DNA from 3 places in the Streptosporangium sp. NPDC023615 genome. Region 1 is predicted to be linked to each of the others. Evidence: predicted binding sites of a transcription regulator. Region 1 holds the regulator's gene; each other region holds the start of a gene.
The links. Region 1 encodes HrcA, which represses chaperone genes, less so after heat shock. Its sites were predicted from a motif close to TTGGCACTCTCNNNNNGAGAGTGCCAA; they were not measured.
Positions count from the first base shown of each region.

Region 2: a site for HrcA is predicted at 3,765-3,791, ahead of groL (chaperonin GroEL). Genes of this name have one in related genera too.
Region 3: a site for HrcA is predicted at 2,338-2,364, ahead of groES (co-chaperone GroES). Genes of this name have one in related genera too.

Region 1 is NZ_JBFABE010000010.1:59,013-66,578, reverse strand. It holds gene AB0G16_RS10770 (glycoside hydrolase family 18 protein) at 1-156, opposite strand, end outside; gene AB0G16_RS10765 (hypothetical protein) at 729-1,352, shown strand; gene hemW (radical SAM family heme chaperone HemW) at 1,472-2,683, shown strand; gene AB0G16_RS10755 (DUF3097 domain-containing protein) at 2,870-3,709, opposite strand; gene AB0G16_RS10750 (hypothetical protein) at 3,768-4,787, opposite strand; gene hrcA (heat-inducible transcriptional repressor HrcA) at 4,969-5,982, shown strand; gene dnaJ (molecular chaperone DnaJ) at 5,997-7,136, shown strand; gene AB0G16_RS10735 (16S rRNA (uracil(1498)-N(3))-methyltransferase) at 7,207-7,566, shown strand, end outside.
Region 2 is NZ_JBFABE010000049.1:39,878-47,443, forward strand. It holds gene AB0G16_RS27615 (AAA family ATPase) at 1-1,955, shown strand, start outside; gene groL (chaperonin GroEL) at 2,026-3,654, opposite strand; gene AB0G16_RS27625 (cold-shock protein) at 4,207-4,407, opposite strand; gene AB0G16_RS27630 (MoaD/ThiS family protein) at 4,825-5,100, opposite strand; gene thrC (threonine synthase) at 5,123-6,415, opposite strand; SAM riboswitch class I at 6,430-6,570, opposite strand; gene AB0G16_RS27640 (alpha-lytic protease prodomain-containing protein) at 6,849-7,566, opposite strand, start outside.
Region 3 is NZ_JBFABE010000003.1:236,026-243,591, reverse strand. It holds gene AB0G16_RS03955 (hypothetical protein) at 1-794, opposite strand, end outside; gene AB0G16_RS03950 (class I SAM-dependent methyltransferase) at 1,044-2,210, opposite strand; gene groES (co-chaperone GroES) at 2,454-2,765, shown strand; gene groL (chaperonin GroEL) at 2,858-4,480, shown strand; gene AB0G16_RS03935 (sigma-70 family RNA polymerase sigma factor) at 4,772-5,410, shown strand; gene AB0G16_RS03930 (hypothetical protein) at 5,553-5,723, shown strand; gene AB0G16_RS03925 (DUF5319 family protein) at 5,684-6,061, opposite strand; gene AB0G16_RS03920 (helix-turn-helix transcriptional regulator) at 6,363-7,409, opposite strand.

The DNA.
Region 1 (7,566 bases):
GTAGACGCCCCACTGGATGAAGTACGCGACCCGCTTGAAGCGGTCACCGCTCTCCTGGGTGGCCTGGGCGTGCGCGTTGGCCGGGACGGGCGCGGCGACCGCCGCGAGACCCGCGGCGAGAACCGCCGCGATCATGTGCCGGAGGAGTCTCTGCACGGGCTTCTCCACTGATTGGGAAGTAACTTATAGGAAACTTTCCTTTAAGTTTCACCGGATCGTAGACCTGGGCGATCGGGGCGTCAACGGTGAGCGGCGTTTTGACAGGTGCGGGCCGGATCTCTCGACTACCGTTGTAAGGCATGGAGCAGCAGGCGTTCTGCAACCGATGTGGCGCCCCGATGGAAGGGCTGCGCCGGTGCCCCCGGTGCGGGGCGCCGGCGGCCCCGCACCCGCCCGCCCGGCCCTCGTCGTCCGGCTCCACGGGGGGTGCCCGCATCCCGCCCGAGGAGTGGCGGCAGGATCCGGCCGACTGGCAGCAGCACCTCCCCCGGGAGGAGCGGCACCTGCACACGGGCGGCCACGCGACCGGGCACACATCCGGGCACACGACCGGGCACACGAATGGGCACACGAATGGGCAGGGGAGCGGGCACGCGTCCGATCACGCGGGCGGACAAACGGCCGGGAACACGGCCGACCGGGCCCGGACGCCCGAACCCGGCGGCTGGGCGCCCCGCCCGGAGCGGGGCGCCCGCCGCACACCCCCCGCCGACCGCCGGGTGTGGCCCGTGGTCACGGTGGCCGCGCTGGTCACCGCGGCGTCGGTCGCGGCCGGAGCCGCCTGGCTCGTCCCGCGCCGCGACGGTCCGCCCGGGACCGGCGGCGTGCCGGTCGCGATGACCGGTGCCCGCGCCGAGGCCGAGATCGGCGCTCCCGTGGCGGGACGCCCCCACGGCGGCCCCGAGGAGGCGAAGGCGCAGGCCAGGGTGCTGGACGCGTTGCTCGCCGACAGCGGCGGCTCCCGGTCGGGCCTGGGCGCCGCCCTGGAGGGGCTCCGCTCCTGCGAGGACACCGCGGGCGGGCTGGCGGCGCTCCAGCGGATCACCGCCTCCCGGCGCGAGCAGGTGATCCAGGTCAACGCGCTGGGCACCGGGGCGCTCGACGGCGGACAGGAGGTCAAGGAACGCCTGACCCGCGCCCTGACCGCCTCCTTCGAGGCGGACGAGGCCTTCCTGTCCTGGGCCGTCCGCCAGGACGTCGGCTGCGACCGCGCCTGGAGCGGCGACGACGACTACCGCCGGGGCCTCGCCCTCTCCGAGGAGGCGACCACGGCCAAGCGCGGTTTCCTCAAGCTGTGGAACCCCCTCGCCCGCCGGTACGGCCTGCCGGAACGGGACGATCACGAGATCTGACCCCGGGCGACCCGCCGCGCGGTGTCCGCGCGGTGGCCGAGCGTGTTCCCCCGGTGCCCCGGCGCGGTGGCGCCGCCCGGACGTACCGGGCATCGGGAGGGGGACGGCAGACTTGGGGCGTGCCATCCACACTTCCCGACGGTGATCCGGTGCCCGCCTCGGGCGAGCTGCCGCAGAGCGCGCTCGCCGGGCTCGGCGAGCGGCCCTTCGGCTTCTACGTCCACGTCCCCTTCTGCGTGACCCGGTGCGGCTACTGCGATTTCAACACCTACACGGCGTCCGAGCTCGGGCCCGGCGCCTCGCAGAGGGACTACGCGGACACCGCCGTCGACGAGGTGCGGCGGGCGCGGGCCGTCCTCGGGTCCGTGTCCCTGCCGGTCGAGACGGTGTTCTTCGGCGGGGGCACCCCGACCCTCCTGCCCGCCGAGGACCTGGTGCGCGTCCTGGCGGTGATCGAGGAGGAGTTCGGCCTCGCCCCCGGGGCCGAGGTGAGCACCGAGGCCAACCCCGAGTCCGTGGACCCCGCCTACCTGGCCCGGTTGCGCGCCGGCGGCTTCAACCGGATGAGCTTCGGGATGCAGAGCGCCCGCGAGCACGTGCTGCGGGTGCTCGACCGCCGCCACACCCCCGGCCGTGCCGCCCACGCCGTACGGGAGGCCAGGCAGGCGGGGTTCGAGCACGTCAACCTCGACCTGATCTACGGAACCCCCGGCGAGAGCGACGACGACTGGCGCGCGTCGCTGGCCGCCGCGATCGAGGCGGGGCCCGACCACGTCTCGGCGTACTCGCTGATCGTCGAGGACGGGACGAGGCTGGCGGCCAGGATCAGGCGCGGCGAGCTCCCGATGCCCGACGACGACGTGGCCGCCGACCGCTACCTGATCGCCGACGCCATGCTGGCCGAGGCGGGGTTCACGTGGTACGAGGTGTCCAACTGGGCGACCTCCGAGGCCGGGCGCTGCCGGCACAACCTGCTCTACTGGACCGGCGGCGACTGGTGGGGCGTCGGTCCGGGGGCGCACAGCCATGTCGGGGGCACCCGCTGGTGGAACGTCAAGCACCCGGCCGCCTACGCGCGGCGCCTGGCCTCGGGCGCCTCCCCGGCGCACGCGCGCGAGGTGCTGGGCCCGCGGGACCGGGCGGTGGAGCGGCTGATGCTGGAGCTGCGGCTCTCCCGGGGGTTCCCTCTCGGCGAGCTGGAACGTCCTGTCGTGGTGGCCCGCGCGCTCGGCGACGGCCTGCTGGAGGTGGAACCGTTCAAGGCGGGGAGGGCGGTGCTCACCCTGCGCGGCCGCCTGCTGGCCGACGCGCTCGTCCGCGACCTGACCTGACCTGACCTGATCTGACCTGATCTGACCTGAGGTCCGACCCGGCCCCGGCGCGACGGCCGCCCCTCGGGCGGGCGCTCACGCCCCCCGGGGCGCCGTGTCACCTCCGGGCGGGCGGTCCGTGGCACCCAGGGCACCCGGGGCGCCCGGGTCTTGCCGGCCGGCCCCGCGGTGAGCGGCCGGGGCCCTTCACGCCCGCCCGGGTGCTCCGGCCCGCTCGCCCTCGCCTGGGTCCGTCACGAAGTCGATCAGCTCCTCGACCGGTCCCAGCAGCGCGGGCTCCAGATCGGCGTAGGTCGTGACCGACCCGAGGATGCGGCGCCACGCCTCGCCGGTCTCCACGTTCCAGCCCAGCGCGGCGACGACGCCCTCCTTCCAGGGCGTCCCGCGCGGCACCGAGGGCCAGGAGGGGATCCTGAGCACCTGCGGCCTGACCGCCTGCCAGACGTCCACGAAGGGGTGCCCGACGACCAGCACGTGCGGCGAGGCGATCCGGGCGGCGATCCGGCTCTCCTTGGAGCCGGGGACCAGGTGGTCGACCAGCACCCCCAGCCGACGGCCGGGGCCGGGAGCGAACTCCTCGACGATGGAGGGCAGGTGGTCGACCCCCTCCAGGTACTCCACGACCACGCCCTCGACCCGCAGGTCGTGACCCCAGACCTTCTCCACGAGGGCGGCGTCGTGCACGCCCTCGACGTAGATCCGGCTCTCCCTGGCGACCTGGGCCCGCAGCCCCTCCACCGCGATGGACCCCGAGGCGCTCCGCCTCGGGCCGCGCGGCGCGGCGGCCGGTCGCACCAGGGTCACCACCTTGCCCTCCAGCAGGAACGCGGCCGGCTCCAGCGGGAACACCCGCCGGCGCCCGAACCGGTCCTCCAGGGTGACGGCCTCCTTGTCGCAGGCCACCACCGCGCCGCAGAAGCCGCCGTCGGCGTCCTCGACGACCAGGTCGAGGTCGGCGGGGACCTGGGGGATCGTCCCCCGGCGGGGGCGCCGCCAGTCTTCCGCCAGAACGTCACGCTCGTACATCAGCGACCGCCCACCCTCTCTCGCCACAGATCACGTGGGACGCTAGCAAACACCGCCGTCACCCGCCGTACGGTCCCGGCGCCCACTGTCCCGCCGCCGCGGCCTGGCTCGCCTCGGCCTGCCGGCGCCTGCGGGCGCCCTTGCGCTTGCCCAGCACGACGATCGTCACGACGACGGCCAGCAGGATGCCGAGGGCGGGAACCCCGATCAGGGTGACCACCCCGCCCACCACCGCTCCGGCGGCGACCTCCCGGCCCACACCGAACCTGACGCCTGCGGCCCTGTCGGCGTTGCAGGTGACCTGGTAGTCGCCCGCCCTGTCCACGCCCACCCGCAGGCCGAGCTCCCAGCGCACCCCGTTGGTCCCCGTGATGAGCGTCCGCCCGGCCGGCTCCTGCAGGCGGGCGGGACCGGCGCCGCCCGTGATCCCGCACGTGAAGCGCCTGGGACCGGCCGTGAAGACGTAGATGGCCGGGCTCTCGGCCGGGTCGAGCCTGACCGTCGTCACCTGCCCGGGAAGGAACGACGTCTTGGGGGCGGCGTCGACCGCGCCGGAGAGACCGGAGACGAGCCCGGCGATCCCGACGACGACACAGGCCAGGGCGATCAGCCAGGCCCCCACGATCCACCCGACACCGGGCTTGATCTTCCCCGCGGACGGCGCTCCCGGCGGGAGGCCGTACCCGGGGGGCCCGTAGCCGGGGGGAGGGGCACCCTGGTAGGGCTGCGGGCCGCCCTGGTACGGCGAGTGGCCCTGCCCGCCCTGGTAGTAGGGCTGCTGACCGGGGTGTCCGGGCTGACCGGGCTGACCGGGCTGACCGGGCTGACCGGGCTGACCGGGCTGACCGGGCTGGCCGTACGGCTGCCCGCCTGGCTGGCCGTACTGCTGAGGACCGGGCTGACCGGGCTGACCGGGATATCCGGGGTGTCCGGGCTGGCCGTACTGGCCTGGCTGGCCGTACTGCTGCGGGCCGGGCTGGCCATATGTCTGCCGGTCGGGCTGACCGTACTGCGGGGACGCGCCGTGACCGGGGTCACCGCCGGCGCCCTCCGGGAAAGAACCAAAATCTTTGGACATATACGGATTGTGATGGTTGCGGCTTGGGTCGCGATAGCCGTTGACCCGACGACGACGGGCGGGACCGTCCACAGGTCTTGCTTATCGCACCTTTCGCGCGGGGGCCGTACACTTGGCACTCGGGAACACAGAGTGCCAGGCCTCGTGTCTCCCAGAGGACGCAGGCAGGGAGGTGACCACGTTGGTCGACGACCGGAAGCTCGCCGTGCTACGCGCCATCGTCGAGGACTACGTGTCCACCAACGAGCCGGTGGGTTCCAAGGCGCTGGCGGACCGGCACAACCTGGGGGTCTCGCCGGCGACGATCCGCAACGACATGGCCGTGCTGGAGGAGCAGGGATACATCGCCCAGCCCCACACCAGCGCCGGCCGGGTCCCCACCGACAAGGGCTACCGGCTCTTCGTCGACCGGCTCTCCCAGGTCAAGCCCCTCTCCAGCGCGGAGCGCAGGGCCATCGAGAGCTTCCTCGCCGGGGCCGTGGACATCGACGACGTCGTCATGCGGACGGTGCGGCTGCTGGCCCAGCTCACCCGGCAGGTCGCCGTGGTGCAGTACCCGACGCTGACCAACTCGGCGGTCCGCCACGTCGAGCTGGTGCCGCTGAGCGAGCGCCGGCTGATGTTCGTGCTGATCACCAACACCGGCCGGGTCGAGCAGCGGGTGGTCGAGCTGCCCGAGGTCGCCGACGAGCAGCGGGTGGCCCACCTGCGGGCGGTGCTCAACACCTCGCTCGACGGGTGCGGGCTCAGCGGCGTCCCCGACAGGGTCGCCGATCTGCCCGAGCGGCTGTCGCCCGAGGACCGGCCGCTCGCGGCCACGATCCTGTCGGTGCTGCTGGAGTCCCTGGTGGAGAGGCACGACGAGAAGATCGTTTTTGCCGGGGCCGCCAACCTGGCGGGAGCCGACTTCACCGTCGGCCTCCGCGACGTGCTGGAGGCCCTGGAGGAGCAGGTCGTGCTCATGCGGCTGCTCGGCGAGACCTCCGACCTGTCGGCGCTGACCGTGCGGATCGGCTCGGAGAACCCCTATACCGGACTCCAGGGCACGTCCATCGTCGCCGCCGGATACGGTTCTGGGGACAAGCAACTGGCCCGGCTCGGTGTGCTGGGCCCGACGCGTATGGACTACCCGGTCACGATGGGCGCGGTGCGCGCGGTGGCACGCTACGTCAGCCAGATCCTGGCTGCATCCTAAGAGGTCAACGAAAAGTGGCTAAGAGCGACTACTACGGCACCCTCGGGGTGCGCCGTGACGCCAGTGCGGAAGAGATCAAGAAGGCGTACCGCCGCCTGGCGCGAGAGCTGCATCCCGACGTCAACCCCGACCCTGCGACCCAGGAGCGCTTCAAGGAGATCACGCAGGCCTACGAGGTGCTGTCGGACTCCAGCAAGCGGCAGATGTACGACATGGGCGCCGATCCGTTCGCCTCGGGTGGCCCCGGAGCCGGAGGCTTCGGCGCGGGGTTCCCGTTCAGCGACATCATGGACGCCTTCTTCGGCGCCGCCGGCGCCGGAGGGGGGCGGGGGCCGCGCTCGCGCGCCCGCCGCGGGCGCAACGCCACCATCCGCGTGGAGCTCGACCTGCAGGAGTCGGGCTTCGGCACGACCCGCGAGCTGGTCGTCGACACCGCGGTGATCTGCGAGGTCTGCACCGGCTCCGGGGCCGCGGCCGGGACCCACCCCGACACCTGTGACATGTGTCACGGACGAGGCGAGGTCTCCCAGGTGACCCGCTCCTTCCTGGGGCAGGTCATGACCTCCCGCCCCTGCCCCCAGTGCGGAGGCTTCGGCTCGATCATCCGCAACCCCTGCCAGGAGTGCTCGGGCGACGGCCGGGTCCGTACCCGGCGGACCATCAAGGTCCGTATCCCGGCCGGCGTCGAGGACGGCACCCACATCCAGCTCGCCGGCGAGGGTGAGATCGGTCCCGGCGGCGGCCCGCCCGGAGACCTGTTCCTGGAGATCGTCGAGCGCCCCCACGAGACCTTCGAGCGGCGTGGCGACGACCTGCACTGCACCGTGCAGATCCCGATGGCCGCGGCGGCGCTCGGCACCATCCTGACCATGGAGACGCTGGACGGCGCCGAGGAGCTGGACATCCGGCCGGGCACCCAGTCGGGGCAGACGATCCCGCTCTACGGGCGGGGCGTGCAGCGCCTGAACGAGAGCGGCCGCGGTGACCTGCTGATCCACGTCAACGTCGAGACCCCCACCCGGCTCGACGCGGCCCAGGAGGAGCTCTTGAAGGAGCTCGCCAGGCTCCGGGGCGAGGAGCGCCCGCCGGGTAAGTTCGCCCCCGGCCAGCAGAGCTTCTTCTCCCGCCTGCGGGACGCCTTCAACGGCCGCTGACGATGCCCCGGACATTGACCCGGACGATGACCCGGACGATGACCCGCCCGGTGACCCGGCCCGGTGTCCCATGACCGTTCCGGTCTTCCTGGCCGAGCGGGCCGAGCTGGCCGACCTGGCCGGGGCGGCCGGGGCGGAGTTCACGCTCTGCGGCCCCGAGGGGCGCCACGCGGCGGCCGTGAGGCGGCTGCGGGCGGGGGAGCGGCTCGACCTGACCGACGGGGAGGGCTCCGTCGCCGAGTGCGTGGTGGCCGAGGCCGGGAAGGAATCGCTCCGGGTCCGGGTGCTGCGCCGTCACGACCTGCCGGCCCCCGCACCGCGGCTGGTCGTCGTCCAGGGGCTGCCCAAGGGCGACAGGGGAGAGCTGGCCGTGGAGATGATGACGGAGGCCGGCGTCGACGTGATCGTCCCCTGGGCCGCCGCCAGGTGC
Region 2 (7,566 bases), on a different contig from region 1:
GGGCGGCGCTGCGCGCGATGCGCGAGCACGCCGCCTCCCTGTCCTCCGACGCCGCCGGGGACTGGGTCTCCCAGCAGATCCTCCAGGCCCTGCTGGACCAGCGGGTCGCGGCGCTCGCCGACCACTCCGGCACGCCCCTGTTCTTCGGCCGCCTCGACCGCGAGGCCGACGACGACCTGCCGGGGACGGTCCACGTCGGACGCAGGCACGTCCACGACGACCGCAGCCGCCCCCTGGTGATCGACTGGCGGGCCCCGGTCTCCCGGGCCTTCTACCAGGCCAGCCCGTCCGACCCGATGGGCGTCGTCCGCAGGCGCCGGTTCGGCTACCAGGGCGGCGACCTGACCGCCTACGAGGACGAGCGCCTCGACCAGGACGGCCCCGCCGTCGCGCGGAGCAGGATCCTCACCGAGGAGATCGAGCGCCCCCGCTCGGGGCCGATGCGCGACATCGTCGCGACGATCCAGCCCGACCAGGACGAGATCGTCCGCTCCGAGCTGACCCGGACCGTGTGCGTCCAGGGTGCCCCCGGCACCGGCAAGACCGCGGTCGGCCTGCACCGGGCGGCCTACCTGCTCTTCACCCACCGCGAGCGGCTCGCGCGGTCGGGCGTCATGATCGTCGGCCCGAACCGGGCGTTCCTGTCCTACATCTCCTCGGTGCTGCCGGCCCTGGGCGAGGTCAAGGTCGACCAGACCACGGTCGCCGGGATCCTCGGCGACCACTCCGCCCCCGAGGAGGCGGCGGTCGGCGCCCTCAAGGGGGACGCCAGGATCGTCGGGGTGCTCAGGCGCGCCCTGTGGATGCACGTCGTCAAGCCCGCCGAGGGCGTGCTCTACACCAAGGGGATCAACCGCTACCGGGTCGCCGACCACGAGGTCCGCGAGATCGTCGCCGCCCTGCGCGGCACCGTCCGCTACGGTCCCGGCCGCGCCACGCTCGCCCAGCGCCTCGCCCACCTGGTGCTCGTCCGGATGGAACAGCGCGGCGAGTCGCCCGACGACCGGGTGCAGGACGCGGTGGCCCGGTCGGCGCCGGTCAAACGGCTGGTGGACGCGGTGTGGCCCAAGCTCACCCCGCAGCAGGTGCTCCACCGCCTGTTCAGCGACCCCGGCTTCCTGGCCGCGGCGGCCAAGGACGACCTCACGGCCGAGGAGCGGTCGCTCCTGCTCTGGGCCAAGCCCCCCAAGTCCTTCCGCTCGGCGAAGTGGTCGGCGGCCGACGCCGCGCTGATGGACGAGCTGGGCGACATGATCGAGCGGACCACGCCGCTGGGTCACCTGGTCGTGGACGAGGCCCAGGACCTGTCGGCGATGCAGCTGCGGGCGCTCGGGCGGCGCTGCCGCACCGGGTCGGCCACCGTGCTGGGCGACCTCGCCCAGGGCACCACGCCCTGGTCCGCCCGCTCCTGGACCGAGGTGCTGGGCCACCTGGGCTTCGAGGACGGCGCCGTCACCGAGCTCACCCTGGGGTTCCGGGTGCCTCGCGAGGTCCTGGACTACGCGGCCAGGCTGCTGCCGTCGGTGGCCCCAGGTCTCGCCGCCCCCCGGTCGCTGCGGCCCGGCGCGGGCTCCCTGTCGGTACGGCCGGTGACGGACCTGACCACGGCGTTGTCCGGCGCCGCCGAGGAGGCGCTCGCCCGCGAGGGGTCGATCGGCGTCATCGTCCCCGACGCCCTGGTGGACGCCGCCTCCGCCGCCGTGTCCCACCTGGACCACCGGGTGCTGAGCCCCGACACGACCGGGGACCACCGCCTGCTGGTCGTCCCGGCCACCCTGGCCAAGGGCCTGGAGTACGACCACGTGATCGTGGCCGAACCGGCCGGCATCGTCGCCGCCGAGCCCCGGGGCCTGGCCCGCCTGTACGTGGTGCTGACCCGCGCGGTCACCTCGCTGACCGTGCTGCACGCTCGGCCGCTCCCCGAGCAGCTCGGCCGGGCCGTGTCGTCCGGGTGACGTGTCGCCGGTGAACGACAAAAAGAGGCGGCCCCCGGAAGGGGTCGCCTCTTTTTCGAAAGCGTCAGGACTAGAAGTCCATGTCGCCGCCGCCGCCGGGCATGGCGGGAGCGGCACCGGCCTTCTCGGGCTTCTCGGCGATGACGGCCTCGGTGGTGAGGAACAGCGCCGCGATGGACGCCGCGTTCTGCAGAGCGGAACGCGTCACCTTGGCCGGGTCGATGATGCCCGTGTCGAACAGGTTGACGTACTCGCCGGTGGCGGCGTTGAGGCCCTCACCCGCGGGAAGGTTGCGCACCTTCTCCACCACGACGCCACCCTCGAGGCCGGCGTTCACGGCGATCTGCTTCAGCGGCTCCTCGAGAGCCTTCTTCACGATCGCGGCACCGGTGGCCTCGTCGCCGGAGAGCTCCAGCTTGTCGAACGCCTTGGCGCCGGCCTGCAGCAGGGCCACGCCACCACCGGGGACGATGCCCTCCTCGACGGCCGCCTTCGCGTTGCGAACGGCGTCCTCGATGCGGTGCTTGCGCTCCTTGAGCTCGACCTCGGTCGCCGCGCCGGCCTTGATGACGGCCACGCCGCCGGCCAGCTTGGCGAGACGCTCCTGGAGCTTCTCACGGTCGTAGTCGGAGTCGGTGTTCTCGATCTCGGCGCGGATCTGGTTGACCCGTCCGGAGATCTGCTCGGCGTCGCCGGCACCGTCGACGATGGTGGTCTCGTCCTTGGTGACGATGACCTGGCGGGCCCGGCCGAGCTGGTCCAGCGTGGTGGACTCCAGCTTGAGGCCGAGGTCCTCGCTGATGACCTGGGCACCGGTCAGGATGCCGATGTCGCCCAGCATGGCCTTGCGGCGGTCACCGAAACCGGGCGCCTTGACGGCGACCGAGCGGAACAGACCGCGGATCTTGTTGACGACCAGGGTGGCCAGGGCCTCGCCCTCGACGTCCTCGGCGATGATCAGCAGCGGCTTGCCGGCCTGCACGACCTTGTCGAGAACCGGGAGCAGGTCCTTGTTGGCGGACACCTTGGAGTTGACGACCAGGATGTAGGGGTCGTCGAGGACGGCCTCCATCCGCTCCGGGTCGGTCACGAAGTACATCGAGGTGAGGCCCTTGTCGAAGCGCATACCCTCGGTGAGCTCGAGCTCGAGACCGAAGGTGTTGCTCTCCTCGACGGTGATGACGCCTTCCTTGCCGACCTTGTCCATCGCCTCGGCGATCATCTCGCCGATCTGCGGGTCGCCCGCGGAGATCGAGGCGGTGGAGGCGATCTGCGCCTTCGTCTCCACGTCCTTGGCGAGCTTGGACAGCTCCTCCGACACGCGCTCGACGGCGGCCTCGATGCCCTTCTTCAGGGCCATCGGGTTGGCGCCGGCGGCGACGTTGCGGAGACCCTCACGTACGAGAGCCTGAGCGAGCACGGTGGCGGTGGTGGTGCCGTCACCCGCGACGTCGTCGGTCTTCTTGGCGACTTCCTTGACGAGCTCGGCCCCGATCTTCTCCCACGGGTCCTCGAGCTCGATCTCCTTCGCAATGGAGACACCATCGTTGGTGATGGTGGGGGCTCCCCACTTCTTCTCCAGAACGACATTCCGGCCCTTGGGGCCGAGGGTCACCTTCACGGCGTCCGCGAGCTGGTTCATGCCACGCTCGAGACCGCGCCTGGCGTCCTCGTTAAACGCGATCATCTTGGCTGCCATACGGCTAGACCTCCCAGATACAGGGTGGCTTGCACCGGACCGAGCCGACGCCCGCGACGGCATGTGGGCCCACGACTCCGTTCGGCGGGCCCCATCGCCTCGATCCAGGTTTGGCACTCCTCATGTGCGAGTGCCAACAAACTGTTTAGCACTCTACCCTGTCGAGTGCAAGCCGCGATCGCCTGACCTGCACGGCGGGACGGCGCGCCCCCTCCTCGGGGACGACACTCCGGGAGCGGGACGCACATCGGTCCCACGGCACGTCAGGGGGGATCCGCGGGCTCCGCCCCCGGCCCTCGGGGGACGCGAGGCGTCCTCGGTCCCAGGCCTCCGGCGGGAAGGTTCCGCGCGGAGCGAAGTCCGCCGCGCCGTCGGCGCACGGGTCGAGCCGGACGCGACGGCCCGGACATGCCCGCCGGGTCGAGACGGGTCGGGTCCGGTCGGGTCGGGTTGGGCCGAGCCGGGCCGGACCGGCGGGCGGAGCCGTGGAACAGGTCACACGCTCCGCGAGGATCCACCGGCCCGACCCGGCGAGACGGGGGACGGCCGGGGTCAGACCGCCCGGACGGCCTCGGCCTGCGGGCCCTTCTGTCCCTGGGTGATCTCGAACTCCACCCGCTGGCCCTGCTCCAATGCCCGGTAGCCGTCCATCATGATCGCGGAGTAATGGACGAACACATCCTTACCACCGTCTACCGCGATGAAGCCGTAGCCCTTGTCCGCGTTGAACCATTTGACGGTGCCCTGCGCCACGTGTGACTCCTCTTACTGGTCTTTAGGACGACGCCCATTCCTCTCGCGAAGTCCTCAATCTCCGGACGAACTTCGCCGCGTCGATCGCCCTCGACCATACCTGTGGGAAGCGGTCGGGCAACAGAGTCAAACACCAAACTCCCCGTTTATCAGAGTTTTCAGTACGGGATCAGAGTTTGACTATCACTATTAGTTAGTTCAATTTTGTAACATCCTCCCGAGCGACGAATATGAGCCCGAGTCATAAAACACGACACCCGCCCGGCCGGAGCCGGGCGGGTGTCGCGGGAGAGATGGCACGCCACGGGCCGTGCGCCCGCGGGCGGGGCCGCGGCAGGGCCGTGACAGGAGTCGCACGGCGCCGGCGCAGGGCCCCGGGGCCGGAGGGGACCGTGGAGGCGGTGAGGCGGCCTGGGCTCAGCCCCCGGCCACCGCCGGGATGATGGAGACCTGGACGCCCGCGGGGGTGGCCGTGTCGAGGTTGTCCGCGAAACGGACGTCCTCATCCCCGACATAGACGTTCACAAAACGGCGAATCTTACCCGTTCCATCAAGAATTCGGGCGCCGATCCCCGGGAAGTCCGCCTCCAGCTTCTGCAGAACATCGCGCAGGGTCTCCCCCTCCGCGCTCACCTCGGCGGCACCGCCGGTGTACGTCCGGAGAATCGTCGGAATCCGCACAGAAACGCTCATAATTCGTAACCTTTCACGGTTTTTAGGCGATGGCCGCACGGAATGCGTCAAGAGAGGGCCGAATGACCGCGGTGGGACGCGCCTCGGTGGCCACCACGTCCAGGGTCTTGAGACCGTCCCCGGTGTTGAGCACCACGGTCTCCGCGTCGGGGTCGAGCGTGCCCGAGGCGACCAGCTTGCGGAGCACCCCGACGGTGACGCCGCCGGCGGTCTCGGCGAAGATGCCCTCGGTCCTGGCCAGCAGCCGGATCGCGTCGACGATCTCGGCGTCGGTCACGTCCTCGACCGCTCCGCCGGTGCGGCGGGCGATGTCCAGGACGTAGGGACCGTCGGCCGGGTTGCCGATCGCCAGCGACTTGGCGATGGTGTCCGGCCTGACCGGGCGGATCACGTCGTGCCCCGCCTTGTAGGCCGCCGAGACCGGCGAGCACCCCTCGGCCTGGGCGGCGAAGATCTTGTACGGCGTGTCCTCGACGAGCCCGAGGGCGATCAGCTCCTTGAACCCCTTGTCGATCTTCGTGAGCTGGGAGCCCGAGGCCACCGGGACGATGATCTGCTCGGGGATGCGCCAGCCGAGCTGCTCGGCGATCTCGTACGCCAGGGTCTTGGACCCCTCGGCGTAGTACGGCCGCAGGTTGACGTTGACGAAGCCCCACTTCTCACCCAGCTCGTCACCGATGAGCTCGGAGCAGAAGCGGTTCACGTCGTCGTAGGTGCCGTCGATGCCGATGAGCCTGCCGCCGTACACGGAGGCCATGACGATCTTGGCTTCCTCCAGGTTCGAGGGGATGAACACGCAGGAGTCCAGCCCGGCCCGCGCGGCCGCGGCGGCCACGGCGCCGGCCAGGTTGCCGGTGGAGGAGCAGGAGAGGGTGTGGAAGCCGAAGGTGCGGGCCGCCTCCACGGCGATGGCCACCACGCGGTCCTTGAAGGAGTGCGTGGGGTTTCCCGAGTCGTCCTTCACGTGCAGCGAGCGGATGCCCAGCTCGCGGGCGAGGTTCCCGGCGTTCACGAGCTTGGTCCACCCGGGTGCCATGTTGGGCTTGGAGGCCACGTCCGCCGGGACGGGCAGCAACGAGCGGTAACGCCAGATGTTGGCCGGCCCCTCGGCGATCTGCTCCCGGGTCACGCGCCCGAAGTCGTAGGCGATCTCCAGGGGCCCGAAACACTCGATGCAGGCGAAGCTGGGACCCAGGTCGTAGCGGGCACCGCACTCGCGACAGGACAGGGCGACGGCGGGGCCGAAGCTCCCGCCCCCGTCCCGAGGACGGTCGAGCGGGGCGGCGGTGGTGTTCTCAGTGGTTGCGAGCGCCATGAAGCGAGGCCTTTCCCTCATCTTCGTCTGCGACCACCCTGGTCACAGACCGGAATTGGCACCTGTCCCGGCCGACCTCGTCAGATCACGAGTCTTGAACCGGGATGGTTGCCGGGGCTTCGCAGGGCCGGTCCCTCCACCCCTCTGGATGAGCACGTATTCATTTGTGAACCTGACGCGCAGGTCTCCAGCACTCTACCCCGCCGTACCGCCGTCCCGACAAGCCGTCTCAGGATACGAGACATGACGTGTTAACCACCGGACACCACCGTCGGCACCGGCCCGGGACAGCGGGCTCGGCCGTCCTCCCCGTGCGGCGGATCCGAGGCGGTGGACGCGCGGCCGCGGATCTCGGACGACGTGTTCCGGACGCCGGACGACAGACACCGGAGATCGGACGGCGGAGATCGGACGAAGGGCGGCGGCACGCCGGTCAGGGAACGCTGCGGACCGAGAGCGGGGACGGCGCCCTGAGCCCGACGGTGTAGGAACCGGAACCGGCCACGCTCACCACCCGGTAGCGGTAGAAACCGGGCGCCCCGACATAGGTGATCTTCTCGTCCGAGCCGGCGCTCCGCGAGGAGGCGACGACCCGCCAGCCGGAGCTGCTCCACTTCTGCAGGTACAGGTCGAAGTCCGTGCCGGCGGGACCGTCCAGGCACCCGTAGTGGGTCCCCGTGATGGCCGCCCTGTAGTAGACGTTCCTCGGGTGGTACACGGACTTCCCGGCGGCCAGCGCGCCGGTGTAGGTGGTCGGGTAACCGGTGCAGGTGCCGGTGGTGGGCGGCGGCGGGTTGCCCGCGGTGGTCTTCAGCGCCAGGCCGTAGGCGGTGAGGATCTCCCCGATCGGCTGGAAGTAGGTGACGCCGCCCGAGCCGCAGTCGCCCGAGCCGCCGGAGGTGACGCCCTGGGCCTGGTCGATGGAGATGAACGAGCCGCCCGAGTCGCCGGGCTCGGCGCACACGCTGGTACGGGTGAGCTGGAAGACGGCGCCCTGCGGGTAGGTGACGCTGGCGTCGCGCTGCTGGATGAGGCCGCAGTACCAGTCGGTGGTGGAGCCCGACCGGCAGACCGAGGCGCCCTCGATGGCGACCCTGGCCCCGGCGACCGGGACGACGCCGCCCTGGCCGTTGTCCACCCCGGCGGTCGCC
Region 3 (7,566 bases), on a different contig from region 1:
GCCGCCGTCCGGTGGCCGTCCAGGCGGTCGATCCGGTTCTCGAGGGCCGCGGTCCGCTCGTCGATCCTGGGCGCGATCTGATCGACCCTGCCGCTCACCTGGTCGATCTTGGCGTTGACCTGGCCGACCGCGGCCAGCATCCGGTCGGTGGCGGCGCCCAGGGCCTGCTGGAGGCTCGCCGACGCCTCCAGCATCCCCGCCTCGACGCGCCCGGTGCGCTGGGCCAGGTCGGCCAGCGCCCGGTCCAGGCGGGTGAACCTGTGCGCCGCGACGCCCATGTCGGCCTGGAGCCGGGCCAGGTGCTCGGCCAGCGCGCGCACCTGCTCGTCGACGCCCTGGGTGCCGTCCGAGAGCGCGCGCAGGCGGGCGAGGGCCTCCTCCACGCCCTCGCCCATGGCGCCCAGATCGGTCCACAGGCCCGGCAGCTCCCCGACGCCCGAGACGCGGTCGCGCACCGCGTCGACACGCCGGCCGACGGCGTCGACGTGGTCGCGGACCGCCTCGACGTGCTGTGCCAGGCCCTCGGCCCAGACGGGCGGCCGGGCGGTGATCTCGTCCAGGCGCCCGTTGACGGATTCGAGGGTGCCGTTCAGCCCGCCGATCTCGCGTTCCCTGACCTCGCGCAGGAGCCACTCCATGCCCTCCAGGCGCTGCCGGATCTCGTCGAGCACGGCTCCCTGGGTCCGCTGCTCGTAGACGTGGTCCTGGGCCGCCCGGGCGAGGAGCTCGCGCATCCGGTCGGAGATGGCGGTCTGGCTGCCCGCCTGGAGCAGGGCGTGGTCGGAGTGATCCACCGAGAACTCCTTCACTCGCCGACGGTCGGCCGCGCGGTGGTATGTGGTCAGTTTGCGAGGAACGATGTGGAACGGTGTGAACGCCAATAAATACCGAGAAGTGCCGACAAACGTTGATGAACGTGATGGAACCACGGGCGGGAGAGAACTCCCGCCTGGAAACCTTAGCCGCTGGGCCGACGTTTTCCAGCGGCGAGACTAAAAGATGGGAATTGCCGGTTGACTGGAATAATCAACTATTTTGGCTGGTCAGCCGGGGGTGCACACGAAGGCGAACGGCCTCTCCCCGATCCGGGTGAGAATGACCGTCGCGGATTCGCCCCCGGAGAGCCGGAGGTCTTTCCTGAGCCGGTCGACGTCCACCGCGGAACCGCGTTTCTTGATCGTCACGTTCCCGGTGCCGCGCTCGCGGAGCGCCGCCCTCAGCCGCTTGAGCGAGAACGGCAGCGTCTCGTGGACCTCGTACCGCGACGCCCACGGCGTGGCGACCGCGTCGTCGGCGGTGATGTAGGCGATCTGCGGGTCGAGCAGGCGCCCGCCGACCGAGGCGGCGATCTCCGCGACCAGGTGGGCCCGGATCGCCGCGCCGTCGGGCTCGTAGATGTAGCGGCCGGCCGGGCCGGTGGAGGGGGCGCCGAGCGCGGGGTCGGGCGTCATCGTGACGCCGGACGGCAGCAGCGTGGCCCGGCGCGGCACCGTGCCCGCCAGCGCGCCGCACCAGATCACCGCCTCCTTGACGTCGCCGCGCCAGGAGACCCACTCGGCCTCGGCGCGGGCGGGCACGAGATCGTACGGGATGCCGGGGGCGACCTTCAGGCAGGCGGCCCGGGCTCGGGAGACCATCTCCAGCACCGCGGGCCAGGGCGGGGAGTACCCCATGGGGTCGAAGGTCCTGCCCCGGGCCGTACGGCGGGCGGGGTCGGCGAACAGCACGTCGAAGCCGGCCGGGTCCAGCGCGGAGGCGTCGGCGGCGCGGACCGTGACCCGGTCGCCCAGTCCCAGCGCGTCCGCGTTGGCCCGCGCCACCGCGGCGGTGAGCGGGTCGGCGTCCACCGCCTCGACCGTGCACCCGGCCCTGGCCAGGGCCAGCAGGTCGCCGCCGATGCCGCAGCAGACGTCGGCGACGCGCGAGCCCGCCGGGACGCGGCGGGCCCGGTGGTCGGCGACCTCGCGGCGGGTGGCCTGCTCCAGGCCGGTCCGGGTGAAGTACATCAGGCCGGCGTCGGCGCCGAACTTCTCCGCGGCGCGTGCCCTGAGCGCGGCCTGGGTGAGCGCCGCCGACGTCAGGTCGGCGTCGTAGGTCCGCCTCAGCCGGGTCACCGCCGCCACCGGGTCGTCGCCGGCGGTCCCGGCCGCGGCGGCGAGCGCCTCCTGGCCGCGCGGGGTGAGCAGTTCCCGGAATGCGTCGAGATTCACACCGGCCGACGCTACCGCCTCCCCCCACGGGCCTCACGAGGGGTTTTCCTCCTGGTTCGTCTTCCGCTCCAAGCGCAGAAGGGCGCTTCGTGTTGACTGTCAAGGCCTCCTTGCATACTGTTCCGTATTGGCACTCTCCCCGTGAGAGTGCCAAATCAATGCGACGAGGCAGGTCTGACACCCGCGACGGCAGACCGCTGGTCGCCTCTTCTAGATCGTTCACATCTGAAGGGGAGGTCCGACGTGACGACCGCCACCAAGGTTCCCGTTAAGCCGCTCGGCGACCGCATCGTGGTCCAGCCGCTTGAGGCCGAGCAGACCACCGCTTCCGGTCTGGTCATCCCGGACACCGCCAAGGAGAAGCCGCAGGAGGGCAAGGTCCTCGCGGTTGGTCCCGGCAACTGGGACGACGCAGGCTCGAAGCGTGTTCCGCTCGACGTCAACGAGGGCGACGTGGTCCTCTACAGCAAGTACGGCGGCACCGAGGTGAAGTACGGCGGCGAGGAGTACCTCGTGCTCTCCGCCCGCGACGTGCTCGCCATCATCGAGAAGTAGATCTCGCTTCACAAAAAGATGACGTATCGAGCCCCGGGTCGCGACAGCGCCCGGGGCTTTGATGCGCCGACGTACTTATAGAGAGGATTGTCATGCCGAAGATCCTGTCGTTCGAAGAGGACGCGCGCCGAGCTCTCGAGCGCGGCGTGAACGCTCTCGCGGACGCGGTCAAGGTGACGCTGGGCCCGCGTGGTCGCAACGTCGTCATCGACAAGAAGTTCGGTGCGCCGACCATCACCAACGACGGCGTGACCATCGCCCGCGAGGTCGAGCTGGAGGCGCCGTACGAGAACCTCGGCGCGCAGCTCGCCAAGGAGGTGGCGACCAAGACCAACGACGTCGCCGGTGACGGCACCACCACCGCGACCGTCCTGGCCCAGGCCATGGTCCGCGAGGGCCTGCGCAACGTGGCCGCCGGCGCCCAGCCGCTGTCCCTCAAGCGCGGCATCGACATCGCCGCCAAGACCGTCAGCGACAGGCTCATCGAGTCCGCCCGCCCGGTCGAGGACAAGAAGGAGATCGCGCACGTCGCGACGATCTCCGCGCAGGACGCCAAGATCGGCGAGCTGATCGCCGAGGCGTTCGACAAGGTGGGCAAGGACGGTGTCATCACCGTCGAAGAGTCCAACACCATGGGCCTGGAGCTGGAGTTCACCGAGGGCCTGCAGTTCGACAAGGGCTACCTGTCGCCGTACATGGTGACCGACCAGGAGCGCATGGAAGCGGTCCTGGAGGACCCCTACATCCTGATCACCCAGGGCAAGATCTCCTCGGTGGCCGACTTCCTGCCGCTGCTGGAGAAGATCGCGCAGACCAAGAAGGCCCTGCTGGTCATCGCCGAGGACGTCGAGGGCGAGGCCCTGGCCGTCCTGGTCACGAACAAGATCCGCGGCACCTTCACCTCGGTCGCCGTCAAGGCGCCCGGCTTCGGTGACCGCCGTAAGGCCATGCTGCAGGACATCGCCATCCTCACCGGTGGCCAGGTCGTCAGCGAGGAGATCGGCCTCAAGCTGGAGCACGTCGGCGTCGAGGTGCTGGGCACCGCCCGCCGCGTCGTGATCACCAAGGACTCCACCACCGTCGTCGACGGTGCCGGCGAGGCCACGGCGATCGCCGACCGCGTCAAGGAGATCAAGCTCGCCATCGAGCAGTCCGACTCCGACTGGGACCGCGAGAAGCTCCAGGAGCGTCTGGCCAAGCTCTCCGGCGGCGTCTGCGTGCTCAAGGTCGGCGCGGCCACCGAGGTGGAGCTCAAGGAGAAGAAGCACCGCCTGGAGGACGCGATCTCGGCCACCCGCGCCGCGATCGAGGAGGGCATCGTCTCCGGCGGTGGCTCCGCGCTCATCCACGTCTCCAAGGCCCTCGACGACCTGGGCCTGACCGGGGACGAGGCGACCGGTGTCTCGATCGTCCGCAAGGCGCTCGTCGAGCCGGCCCGCTGGATCGCCGAGAACGCCGGCCTCGAGGGTTACGTCGTGACCGCCAAGGTCACCGAGCTCTCCGCCGGCCAGGGCTTCAACGCCGCCACCGGCGAGTACGGCGACCTGATCGCCCAGGGTGTCATCGACCCGGTCAAGGTCACCCGCTCGGCCGTCCAGAACGCCGCCTCCATCGCCGGCATGCTGCTGACGACCGAGGCGCTCGTGGTGGACAAGCCCGAGGAGGAGGCTCCGGCCGCCGGCGGCCAGGGCCACGGCCACGGCCACGGTCACTGATCCGCCGTCCGCTCCCGCGCGGCCCGCGTCCCCTCCGGGGGGCGCGGGCCGTTCGTGTTCCGCCGTCCGGTGGTAAACCGAAAGCGACCTCAAAGCGTCACGGGGCGTCTTCCGGTTTGGAAGATCCAAAATACTTCTGCCAATAGTCGCCGCATTCTGGCGGTCGAGGGAAATATTCCTACATACCGTAGTCGGTATCGTCGCCTTTTGATTACGCGGGGTTATCGCCGCATCAATGTGACCAATCCGTAGCCGTTTGCCATGACGACAGGCACTACCGGGGCGGGCATCATGCCTAACGTGACCGAGGGATGCGTCGCCGACGCCAAAAATGGGGTGAGGCTTGCGACGAGGTCCGATGGGGTCGCCCACAGGGATGATCTCAAGGATCTGACAAGCCTCGCCGTTCAGGGGGATCGCACCGCGATCGAGGCTCTGATCGCGCAACTGCGGCCGATGGTCGTCCGTTACTGCCGTGGTCGTCTGGGCCGGGTCTCCGGTCAGTATCACATCGCGGACGACGTGGCCCAGGAAGTCTGTATCGCGGTGCTGTCCGCACTGCCCCGCTACCGTGACATGGGGCGACCGTTCGCGTCCTTCGTCTTCGGCATCGCGTCCCACAAGGTGGCCGACGCGCTGCGCAGCTCCGTGCGTTCCGCCGTGCCCACCCAGGACCTTCCGGACGGGCCCGACGAGGGGCCCGGGCCGGAGGAGACGGTGGTGCGCTACATCGAGGCCGAGCACGCCCGCCGGCTGCTGTCGAGGCTGCCGGACAACCAGCGGGAACTGCTCATGCTCCGGGTGGTGTCGGGCCTTTCCGCCGAGGAGACCGGTAATGTACTTGGTATGTCACCAGGTGCGGTTCGTGTCGCCCAGCACAGGGCGCTGGCCAGGCTTCGGGCGATGGCGGAGCTGGAGTCGATAGCTTGACCGCGGAGCCGCTGAGCAGGGGCCGCGAGCGGAGACCCGAACCGCGGGACGGGGCTCGCGAGGACCCGGAGCGAGAACGATCATGACAACGGTTCACCCGCGCCGTCCGGCTCGCCGGTACGGGCCGGACGAGGATCCGGCCGTGACCGAGACCGAGGCCGTCATCGAGGCGCTCTCCCGCAGGGCGCCGGTCCCCGGTCCGCAGACCCCGAGGACCTCGAGGACCCCGGACGCCGCGATCGCGCTACTGGCCGCCCTGGCCGACGACGTGGATCAGCGGTGTTCCTCGGTGTCGATCACACCGTCCACGTAACCCCGGGCGTACTCCCAGCTCACGTAGTCGGTGGGGTTGGGCTCGTAGGCCGGTTCGTGGACCTGCGGCTGGCCGTTCTCGATCATCTGGCGCAGGTTGCCGCGGAGCAGCTCCCAGTCGAAGTAGTGCTGCTCACCGCATTCGGGACAGTCGAGCACCAGGCCGAGCACGCCCTGCGGCTCCAGCAACGAGCGGAAGACCTCCACGTCGGCGAGGTCGGTCATGGCCTCGTCGCGCTCGTCCGTGGTGAGCGGCTCGGGGTCGTCGGGATCGCCCAGCGCCGCCGCCGGGTCGTCGGGGTCATCCGCGAACGGGTCGCGGGGGACATCGTCGAGCACGATCCCACCTTATGGCCTGGATGTGACAGAGAGGCATGGAACTGCACGAGTACGGCGCTCCCGGGCGGGGCGGACCCCGCCCTGGTCAGGGCGCGGGCCCCGTCCTGACCAGGGCGGCTCCCGTCCCGGCGGGGGCGGCTCCCGGGCGCGGGGGAGCCGGGGACCCCGGGGCCCGGGAGAGCCGGCCGGACGCTCCGCGGGCTCCGACCGGCAGGACGGCCCGCGCACCCGGGACGGGCGGGCCTGAGGTCCTCCGCCCGGGAGAGGGGCGGGAGAGGCCCGGGAGAGGCCCGGGAGAGGTCTAGGAGAGCCAGCCGCGCCGGGCCGCCTCCACGCCCGCCTGGAAGCGTGACTGCGCGCCCAGTTCGGCCATGGCGTCGGCGAACCGGGCCCGCACCGTACGGACCGAGACGCCCAGGTGCCGGGCGATCGTCTCGTCCGGGACGCCCTGACCGGCCAGGCGCAGCACCCGGATCACGACGTCGTCGCGGTACGTCCAGGGCAGCGGGGACGCGCGGGCCCACAGCTCCTCGAAGAACGAGCCGAGCGCGGCGACCACGACGGGAGCCCGGACCAGGTGGAAGTTGTAGGCGTTCTCCGCGAGCGTGCCGCCCCACTGGGACGGCATGCCGGCGGCGTCCTCGCCGGCGACCAGGAACCAGCTCGGCACCGCGTCGAGGGTGCGCACCTGGGCGCCGGCCCGCTCGAACCGGTCCAGCTTGTCGCGCAGACCGGGGATCTCCAGCGTGTGGACCGGGATCACGACCCGGCAGGAGAGCAGACCCGCGTGCTGGGCGCCGATCCACTGGTCGGCGTAGCGGTGCGCGAAGTCGCTCATCGTCCGGCCGTCCGGGATGGCCGACACCAGCGTCAGCGGCGGGGCCTGCACGGCCATCCCGATCACGCTCTCGTAGAACTCGTCGGCGCCGCCGACGGCCTCCACCGGGAACCGGCCGCTCTGGTAGTCGTGCCCGGCGTCGTACTGGTGGATGAAACCGCGGATCGACCCGAGCACGCGGTCGATCCCGCGGCTCTCGGCGGCCAGCCGGTCCAGCCTCTCGGCGATCAGGTGGCCGAGGGCGGCGGCCGGGTGACGGGCGAGGTACTCGCCGCCCTGCTCGTCGACCACGCCCAGCCGCACCAGGGTGGCCAGCTCGCGGGCGGTCGACTCCGGTGAGCCGTCGGTGGCCTGGACGAGGTCGGCGCGGGTGGCGCGGTGCAGGCGCAGGACCGCGTTGTACAGGGTCGTCTGGGCCGGGGTGAGCCCCAGCGTCTCCAGCGGACCGGCAGGACCCGGTGGACCGGGTGGTGCGGACAGGGCGGGCGGGGTGGATGTGTCAGGACGCATCAGTGAGGGACTCCTGCAGAATGACACGGGGGTCTGGCGAGAATAGCCCGGTGAATCATCCCTGTCCGGGCGTTGCTCCTACCGGCATGCCGCCGTGTGCAACTTCGTGCAATTGCACATTTCCCCATTGCCGGGCGAACCCACCGTGACGCACCCT